2 regions of the Stenotrophomonas sp. TWI1151 genome follow, and region 1 is predicted to be linked to the other one. Evidence: riboswitches for the same ligand, from Rfam matches in the RefSeq annotation. Region 1 holds a riboswitch; the other holds the start of a gene.
What was found. A riboswitch is a leader RNA that binds a small molecule or an ion and turns the genes downstream of it on or off. The one in region 1 is predicted to bind cobalamin.
Positions count from the first base shown of each region.

Region 2: another riboswitch for cobalamin. It lies ahead of metE (5-methyltetrahydropteroyltriglutamate--homocysteine S-methyltransferase); the one in region 1 lies ahead of btuB (TonB-dependent vitamin B12 receptor).

Region 1 is NZ_JBDJLA010000009.1:82,365-86,771, reverse strand. Features, by position in the region: gene bioD (dethiobiotin synthase) at 1-78, opposite strand, end outside; gene ABE422_RS12335 (GAF domain-containing protein) at 198-680, shown strand; gene ABE422_RS12330 (TfoX/Sxy family protein) at 677-1,048, shown strand; gene ABE422_RS12325 (histidine phosphatase family protein) at 1,086-1,664, opposite strand; cobalamin riboswitch at 1,817-2,048, shown strand; gene btuB (TonB-dependent vitamin B12 receptor) at 2,172-4,013, shown strand; gene gph (phosphoglycolate phosphatase) at 4,167-4,407, opposite strand, start outside.
Region 2 is NZ_JBDJLA010000002.1:306,792-311,198, forward strand. Features, by position in the region: gene metE (5-methyltetrahydropteroyltriglutamate--homocysteine S-methyltransferase) at 1-1,870, opposite strand, end outside; cobalamin riboswitch at 2,084-2,317, opposite strand; gene ABE422_RS05465 (hypothetical protein) at 2,422-3,204, shown strand; gene ABE422_RS05470 (sigma-70 family RNA polymerase sigma factor) at 3,275-3,844, shown strand; gene ABE422_RS05475 (anti-sigma factor) at 3,841-4,407, shown strand, end outside.

The sequences.
Region 1 (4,407 bases):
GCTGCTGAAGGTCTTGCCGATGCCGGTGTCGGTACCGGTGACGAACAGGGCGGCAGGGCGCGGCGCAGGCAGGGACATGGAGACGACCGGGAGCGGAAACGCGCCATTATCCGCCGTCCCGGCAGCGCTGCGGCGCGGTCCGCTGCGTTCCGCCGGCCCCGGGGGCAACCAACCGCCGCGCTTGGTAGACTGCGGCCATGTTCGATACCTCCACGCTCACCGGCAGCAAGCCGGAACAGTACGGCCAGCTGCTGGCCCAGGCCCGCGCCCTGGTGCACGGCGAGCGCGACCGCATCGCCAATGCGGCCAACCTGTCGGCGCTGGTCTACCACGCCCTGCCGCACCTGAACTGGGTCGGCTTCTACTTCTTCGATGGCAAGGAGCTGGTCGTCGGCCCGTTCCAGGGCCTGCCCGCCTGCGTGCGCATTCCACTCGACAAGGGTGTATGTGGCGCCGCGGCTTCGCAGCGCGTGACCCAGCGCATCGAAGACGTCGATGCGTTCCCGGGTCACATCGCGTGCGACTCTGCCTCGCGCTCTGAACTGGTCGTGCCGCTGGTCCACAACGGTGACCTGGTCGGCGTGTTCGATCTGGACAGCCCGTCGCTGGCACGCTTCGATGCCGAGGACCAGGCCGGGCTGGAAGCCATCGCCGCGGTGTTCGTCGAGGCACTGGGATGAGTGCCGCCAAGCTGCGCAACATCGGCCCGAAGAGCGCAGCATGGCTGCGCCAGGTCGGTCTGCGTACGCCGGAAGACCTGGTGGCGGTCGGTGCGGTCGGTGCCTTCGTCAAGGTGCGCCGCGCCGGCTTCAAACCCAGCTTGAACCTGCTCTACTCACTGGAAGGTGCGCTGCAGGATTGCCACTGGCAGGAACTGCCGGAAGCGCGCCGCACCGTGCTGGTGGCCGAGTACGAAGCGATCATCGCCGACCAGCCGCTGAAGAAGGCGCCGCCTGCCTCCGGTCCGGTCTACGACCGCACCGTGGAGCATCGCGACGATGACGGCGACGAAGCGCCGCCGTTCGAGATCGACGACGACAACCGCTGATCCACGGCTACCCACGCACCGTCGGTAGCCGCGCGCCTCATACCTGCTGCAGCTCCAGCAGTTCGCCCCACAGCCGGTCGTCCTCGCGCTCCACGCGCAGGCGCAGTCGCGTGCCGTGATCGATGCGCAGCGCCCAGCACATCGCCATCGGCAGGCCGCACACCTGCGACAGCACCATCCGCAGCGGTCCGCCATGGCTGACGATCAGGGTCGGGACCGGCTCGGGCTCATCCAGCAACCGATGCAGGCCGCGCGCGATGCGGCGTTCGAAGTGGCCCCAGCTTTCGCCATGCGGCGGTGGATTGGCATGCGGGTCCAGATGGAAGGCGGACAGCGCATCCATCGGCAGCGCCTCCAGCGCGAGTCCGTCCCAGTCGCCGAAATCCAGTTCTTCCCATTCCTCATCGACCTCCACGTCCACCGCGTGGGGCAAGGCCAATGCCTCGGCGCTCAACAGCGCCCGCTGCCGCGGCGAGGACAGCACACGCTGCCAGGGCAGCCCGGCGTAACGCGCGCACAGGGCGTCGGTCGCGCCCTCGTGCAGCGCTGGATCAGTGCGGCCATCAAGATGATCGTCGCGGCCGGTACTGGCGTGGCGGATCAGATCGAGGATCATGCCCGGCCCCGTCTGCTGCCCGCTGCGGCCGGCCAGTGCGGGTCACGGGCGTCGGTGCCGGGGTGCTGCAACCACGTTGGGGTCATGGAGATCACATCGAAAAAGCGAGGCGCATTCTAACCGGTGCGCTCCATGGGCCCGGCCGATGGCTTAGACTGCGCCCACTTTCAGGTGACCCGGGGCTGCAATGCCGCCAGGTTGAAACGGGAAGCCGGTGACGCGTCAGGCCCTGTGCCACGCCGCCACTCCGGCGCTGCCCCCGCAACGGTAAGCGTGGAAACACCAGGCAACACGCCACTGTGCTCCGGCATGGGAAGGCGCCTGGCACGATGGCACCCCATCGGCCCGCGAGCCCGGAGACCGGCCTGGAAGACGACTGGTTGCGATGCGGCGGGCATGGCGGCGGCAAGCAGGCGCCTGCGCGCGCCCGCCCACCGTCGAACCTCCCTGCAGCGCGATCATCCCCACCCCTTGCCGCGCGGGCGTGCGCGGTGCATGGAGTCATCGATGAAGCTGCAAACCCGCGTTCTTTCCCTGGCCGTGCTGTCGACCCTGCCCCTGGTGGCCGCCGCACAGGACGAGGCCACCGCGCTGGACCAGGTGCTGGTCACCGCCACGCGTACCCCGATCGCCCTGCAGGACAGCATCTCCCCGGCGCAGGTGATCGACCGCGCCGAGATCGAGCGCAGCCAGGCGCCGTCGCTGCAGGACCTGCTGCGCGGCCGTGCCGGCATCAACCTCAACAACAGCGGCGGCCTGGGCAAGCAGAGCTCGCTGTTCCTGCGCGGCACCAACTCGGCCCACACCCTGATGCTGGTCGATGGCGTGCGCATCAACACCGGCGACCTCGGCCTGGCCATGATCCAGGACCTGCCGCTGGCGCAGATCGAGCGCATCGAAATCGTGCGTGGCCCGCAGTCCAGCCTGTACGGCGCCGATGCGATCGGTGGCGTGATCCAGATCTTCACCCGCCGCAACGCCGGCCAGTTCGCGCCGCACCTGCAGCTCGGCGGTGGCAGCAACGGCCTGCGCGAGGCCAGCGGTGGCTTCGGCGGCAGCGGTGAGCGTGGCTGGTTCGGCACCGACATCGCCTACCAGCACACCGATGGCATCAACGCCTGCCGTGGCTCGGTGTCGCCCTTCGCTGGCTGCGGCGCCGACGAGCCCGACCGCGATGGCTACCGCAACCTGTCCATGAGCCTGCGCGGCGGCTATGCGTTGACGGACACGTTGAGCCTGGAAGGCACCGCACTGCGCGCCGAAGGCGAGAACCATTACGACGGCTACTACAACTACTCCGAAACGCTGCAGCAGGTACTCGGCGGCAAGCTGCGCTACACGCCGGGCGAGCGCTTCAACCTGACGGTCAACGTCGGCCGCGCCGACAACGAATCGGACAACTTCAACGGGGATACCTGGCTGGGCAATGCACAGACCCACCGCGACAGTGCCTCGGTGCAGGCCGACATCGGCATCGCTGACGGCCAGCTGCTGAGCGCCGGTGTGGACTGGAGCCAGGACAACCTGGACGGCAGCAGCGCCGGCTACCTGGTCGACAGCCGCGACAACACCGGCGTGTTCGTGCAGTACCAGGGCCGTTTCGGCGCGCACCACCTGCAGGCCAGCGTGCGCAACGACGATAACGAACAGTTTGGCAACCACACCACCGGCAGCCTCGGCTGGGGCCTGGAGCTGGGCCGCGGGTTCCGCCTCAACGCCAGCTACGGCACCGCGTTCAAGGCCCCGACCTTCAGCGACCTTTACGACCCGTGGAGCGGCGTGCCGACCCTGGATCCGGAGAAATCCAAGAGCGCCAACATCGGCATCGCCCAGCAGGGTGATGGCTGGCGCTGGGGCCTGGACGTATACGAAACGCGCATCGATGACCTGATCACTTACGACGCGACCACCTTCATGATGTCGCAGGTCGAGAAAGCCCGCATCCGCGGCGCCGAGTTGACCGGTGCGATCACCGTCGCCGGGTTCGATCTCAACGCACAGCTCAGCCACACCGACCCGCGCAACCGCACCGACGGCAGCGCACAGTTCGACAACTGGCTGGCCCGCCGCGCACAGAACACCGCACGCCTGGACGTCGATCGCCGCGTGGGTGATGTCCGCGCCGGCCTCACCGTCAACGGCGCCGGCAAGCGTTACGACGATGCAGCGAACACGGTGCGCCTGGGGGGCTACGGCACCGTGGACCTGCGCCTGGAATACGCCCTGACCCGCGATTGGTCCGTACTGGGCCGGGTCAGCAACGTCTTCGACCGCGAGTACGAAACCGTCGCCTGGTACAACCAGCCTGGCCGCGAGTATCGACTGAGCGTGCGTTACCAGCCGAAATAAGCGCGCGGGGCGGCGGCACCGCCGCCGTCCCGGCCTCGGCACGTGCCGACCGTGGGTCGACATGCTCCATCATCCTCGGCAGGTGCCGACCGTTGGCCGGCACTCATTGAACCTGGTAGGTGCCGACCGTTGGTCGGCACAGGCCCGAAGGCCTTACAACGCCAACAATTCCCGCAGATCATCCACCACGGCAACCGCCTCGACGGTGTCCAGATCCAGCCCACGCGGATACCCATAGCGCACCAGCGCCACCGGCATCCCGGCATCCACGGCAGCGCGGTAATCGGTGATCGAATCACCCACCATCAAGGCGGCCTCGACGGCCACCTCGAACTGCGCGGCGATATGCCGCAACGGCGCACCACTGGGCTTGCGCTCCGGCAAGGAATCCCCA
Region 2 (4,407 bases), on a different contig from region 1:
CCAGGTACTCGCGCCATTGCGCACGGCGCAGCGGCAGGCCCTCACGGATGGCCGGCTCGTCGATCTGGATCACGCCGATGCCGGCCGCTTCCAGATCCGTCACTTCATCGCGCAGGGCGAGTGCGATCTGGCGGCAGGTGTCCGCCCGGGACTGGTCATCGCGCACGAACGACCACTGCAGCACCGTCACCGGCCCGGTCAGCATGCCCTTCATCGGCCGCTGCGTGAGCGACTGCGCATACTGCGACCAGCGCACTGTCATCGGCTGCGGACGGGTCACATCGCCGAAGATCACCGGCGGCTTCACGCAGCGCGAGCCGTAGCTCTGCACCCAGCCATTCTTGGTAAAGGCAAAGCCATCGAGCTGCTCGCCGAAGTACTCGACCATGTCGTTGCGCTCGAACTCGCCATGCACCAGCACGTCCAGCCCGATCTGTTCCTGCACGCGCACGCAGTGCTCGGTCTGGGTGGCCAGGAACGCATCGTAATCCGCATCGGAGAGCTTGCCGGACTTGTTGCGGGCGCGGGCCTCACGCACCTCCAGCGTCTGCGGGAACGACCCGATCGTGGTGGTCGGGAAGCGCGGCAGCTTCAGCGCGGCGGCCTGGGCCAGGTGGCGTTGCGGGTAGCGGCTGTGGCGCTGTGCATCGGCCGGGGTCAGCGAGGAAAGACGCGCGGCGACGGCCGGGTTGTGCACGCGCGGCGAACGACGGCGCGATTCGATGCACGCACGCGAATGCGCGAGCGGTGCCTCGGCACGCGCCGGCGCATCGATCGCGTCGGCCAGCACGCGCAGCTCGCCGAGTTTCTGCTTGGAGAACGCCAGCCAGCTGCGCAGTTCGTCGTCCAGCTTCTTTTCGTGGTCCAGATCGACCGGGCTGTGCAGCAGCGAACACGATGGCGCCAGCCACAGCGCATCGCTGCCGACATGACCGTGCGCGTAGCGCGCCAGCACCAGGGCGTTGTCCAGGTGGGTGCGCCAGATGTTGCGGCCGTTGACCAGCCCGGCCGACAGTACGCGACCGGCCGGCAGCGCCTTGATCACCGCATCGAGCTGTTCCGGCGCACGGACCAGATCCACATGCAGGCCATCGACCGGCAGCGAGGCAGCCAGCGCCAGGTTGTCTTCCAGCGCACCAAAGTACGTCGCCACCAGCACCTTGGGGCGGGCGACCTGGCCCAGCACCGCATAGGCGTGCTCGAACGCGGCCCGCGTGGCCTCGTCCAGGTCCTGCACCAGCAGCGGCTCATCCAGCTGCACCCACGCCGCGCCGGCGGCCTTGAGTTCGCCGAGCAACTGCACGTACACCGGCAGCAGCGCATCGAGCAGGTCCAGCGCGTTGCTGCCATCGGTGGTCTTGGACAGCCGCAGGAAGGTCACCGGCCCGATCAGCACCGGGCGGGTCTCGATCCCCAGCGCCTTGGCCTGGCGGTACTCGGCCAGCGGCTTGTCGCCGCGCACCGCGAAGGTCTGGCCGGCGTGCAGTTCGGGCACCAGGTAGTGGTAGTTGGTGTCGAACCACTTGGTCATTTCCAGCGCATGCAGGTCGATGCCATCGCGCTGCAGGCCCCGCGCCATCGCGAAGTAGCCGCTCAGCGGTTCGGCATCGGCGAGCGCGCGGTAACGGGCCGGGATCGCATCGAACAGGAAGGCCGCATCCAGCACCTGGTCATACAGGCTGAAATCATTGCTCGGCGGCACATCCACGCCGGCCTCGCGCTGCAGCTGCCAGTGGCGTTCACGCAACTCGGCCGCGGTGTCCTGCAGCGACGCGGCGCTGCTCTCGCCGGACCAGAAGGCTTCGAGCGCGCGCTTGAGTTCGCGCTTGGCACCGATGCGCGGAAAACCCAGGGTGGTAACAGTGGTCATTGGAACGTGTCCTCATTGCGTAGGGGCATTGAGGAACGAAGGAACCGCGCGCCGTCCGGGGCCTTGCAGCCCGTTCCGCCCCGCCAGCGACCTTCGCCCCCGCGGGCGAACCGGATGCCGTGAAGCGGACGCACGGGGGCAGCGCCATGCAGGCGGCATGGCGGCAGGCCCCGGCAACCTCCCCGCGGACGTTCCAGGTCGAATCGGAGGACGGTCATGTCCTCCGGCCGGGGCCGGTATTCGGGCTGATGGACACGGGCGCGGACGCCCACCTAGTACCTGCCGCTTCCCAGGCGCGAAGGCCCAGTGCTGTTGGCAGGAGTCGTTTCCATTCACCGCTGCGGGGCAGCTCCGGAATGGGCGCGCGAGGCGCCTTCACCGGATTCCCGTTTAAATCCATCCCTTCATCTGCATGAAGCGATGGATACCTTCGGCGAGCACAAGGTAGGCCGAAGGCGAGCGATGGTCAAGTCGTCTGTCCGATTCATCCCACTGCATCCAAACCACTGCCACCTGCGTATCTCCCTGCAAGCCCGCCCGTTTGGACTCCCATGCGCCAGCCCTTGTCCTGCCTGATCCTGCTGCTGTCGGTGATCGCCCCCCCCGTGAGTGCCGCCGATCAGACCGTGCAGCGCCAGGAAGGCCGCGCGTACGCCACCGCCGATGGGCGCCTGCTGTATCGCGAGACCCATTGGCTGCAGGGGCCGACAAGCGCCCAGTCGAGGTTGGTGCTGTACCGCTGCAGCGACGGGCGTCCCTTCGCGCGCAAGTGGATGACCCCGCAGGGCAGCCCGCAGACGCCGGATTTCACCCTGGACGATGGACGCGATGGGTATCAGGAAGGCGTGCGCGGCGGTGCCGCTACCCGCCAGGTATCGGTCCGCGCCAGCGCGCAGGCACCGACCTTCAGCAGGGCCATCACGATCCCCTCGGGGGCGGTGGTGGATGCCGGGTTCGACGCGGCGGTGCGCAGCCATTGGGCCGCGTTGCAGGCCGGGCAGAGCGTGGCCTTCCAGTTCCTGCTGCCCAGCCGCCAGCGCCTGGTGCCGCTGAAAGTGCAACGCACGGGTGCGGTGACCTGGCAGGGTCAACCGGCCGAACAGCTGCAGATGAAGCTCGATGCCTGGTTCGGTTTCGCCGTGCCCGCGGTCACCTTGGTGTATGCCACCGCAGACCAGCGCCTGCTGCAGTTCACCGGCACCGGCAACGTCCGCGATGAGAAGGGCAAGTACCCGCAGGTGCGGGTCGAGTTTCCCGCCGCACCGGTTGCAACGCCCGCCGCCGAGCTGACCGCTGCCCGCACGCAGCCGCTGGTGAAGACATGCGGTGCCTGAGCGCCCCCTTGCAGATGGCGCCGGGAGCAAGGAGGATGCCGATACGCCCGTTATCGACATTGAGCCTGCAATGCCCGAGCTGGACGCCGCCGCTACCGCTGCATCACATCGTCTGGACGAGCTGCTCGTCCGGGTCGCCGGCGGTGATCGCCAGGCGTTCGAATCGGTCTATCAGCTGGCCTCCGGCCGCCTGTTCGCGATCTGCCTGCAGGTGCTGCGCGACCGCGGCGATGCCGAAGAGGTACTGCAGGACGTGTTCACCACGGTCTGGAACAAGGCGGCGCAGTTCGACCGCGCCAAGGCGGCGGCCATGACCTGGCTGTCGATGCTGGCCCGCAACCGCTCGATCGACCGTCTCCGCGCCGCGCCGCCGCGCGCGCTGGATGATCTGTCGGTGGCCGAGGAACTCCCCGATGTCGCGCCGCAGCCGGCCCAGGTGGCCGAACAGGCGTCGGATCACGAGCGCCTGCAGGACTGCCTGGATACGCTGGAGCCGCGCCGTCGCTCGCTGATCCGGCTGGCCTTCCTCGATGGCGCCAGCTATGAGGAACTGGCGCGCCGCATTGGTTCGCCGCTGGGCTCGGTGAAGAGCTGGATCCGCCGGGGCCTGGGCCAACTGCGGGTGTGCCTGGAACGATGAACGCCCGCGACCTCCATGATCTGCATGACGACGGCGAACCGCCGAGCGCCGACATCCTCGCCGGTGAGTACGTGCTGGGGGTGCTCGATGCCGCGCAGCGTGCCGAGGTTGAACGCCGCATCGCCAGCGATCCCGGCTTCGCGCGATTGGTCGCCCAGTGGGAGAACCGCCTTGCGCCCCTGCTCGAATCGCTCGGTACCGAAGCGGTGCCCGCGCATCTGTGGCCGCGCATCCGCACCTCGCTGGGCTGGCCCGCCGCAACGACCGCCTCGCCACGGGTCTGGCAGCGCACCGGTTTCTGGCAGGGCATGACCGCGCTGGCCGCCGCGCTGGCACTGGTGGCGGTGTTCAGCCGCCGCGATCTGGAGCCGACCACACCGTCGCCTACGCCCGTGGCGGTCACGCCGACCCCGCCGACGACACCGGCCGAGCCGGAGCAGGCCACCAAGCCGGTCACGCCGCTGTTGCACGACGACGGTACGCCGGGCTGGCTGGCGTCCGTCGACAAGGCCCAAGGCAAGGTGCTGATGGTGCCGGTCCCGGCCGCGGCCGATGCGGCCGGC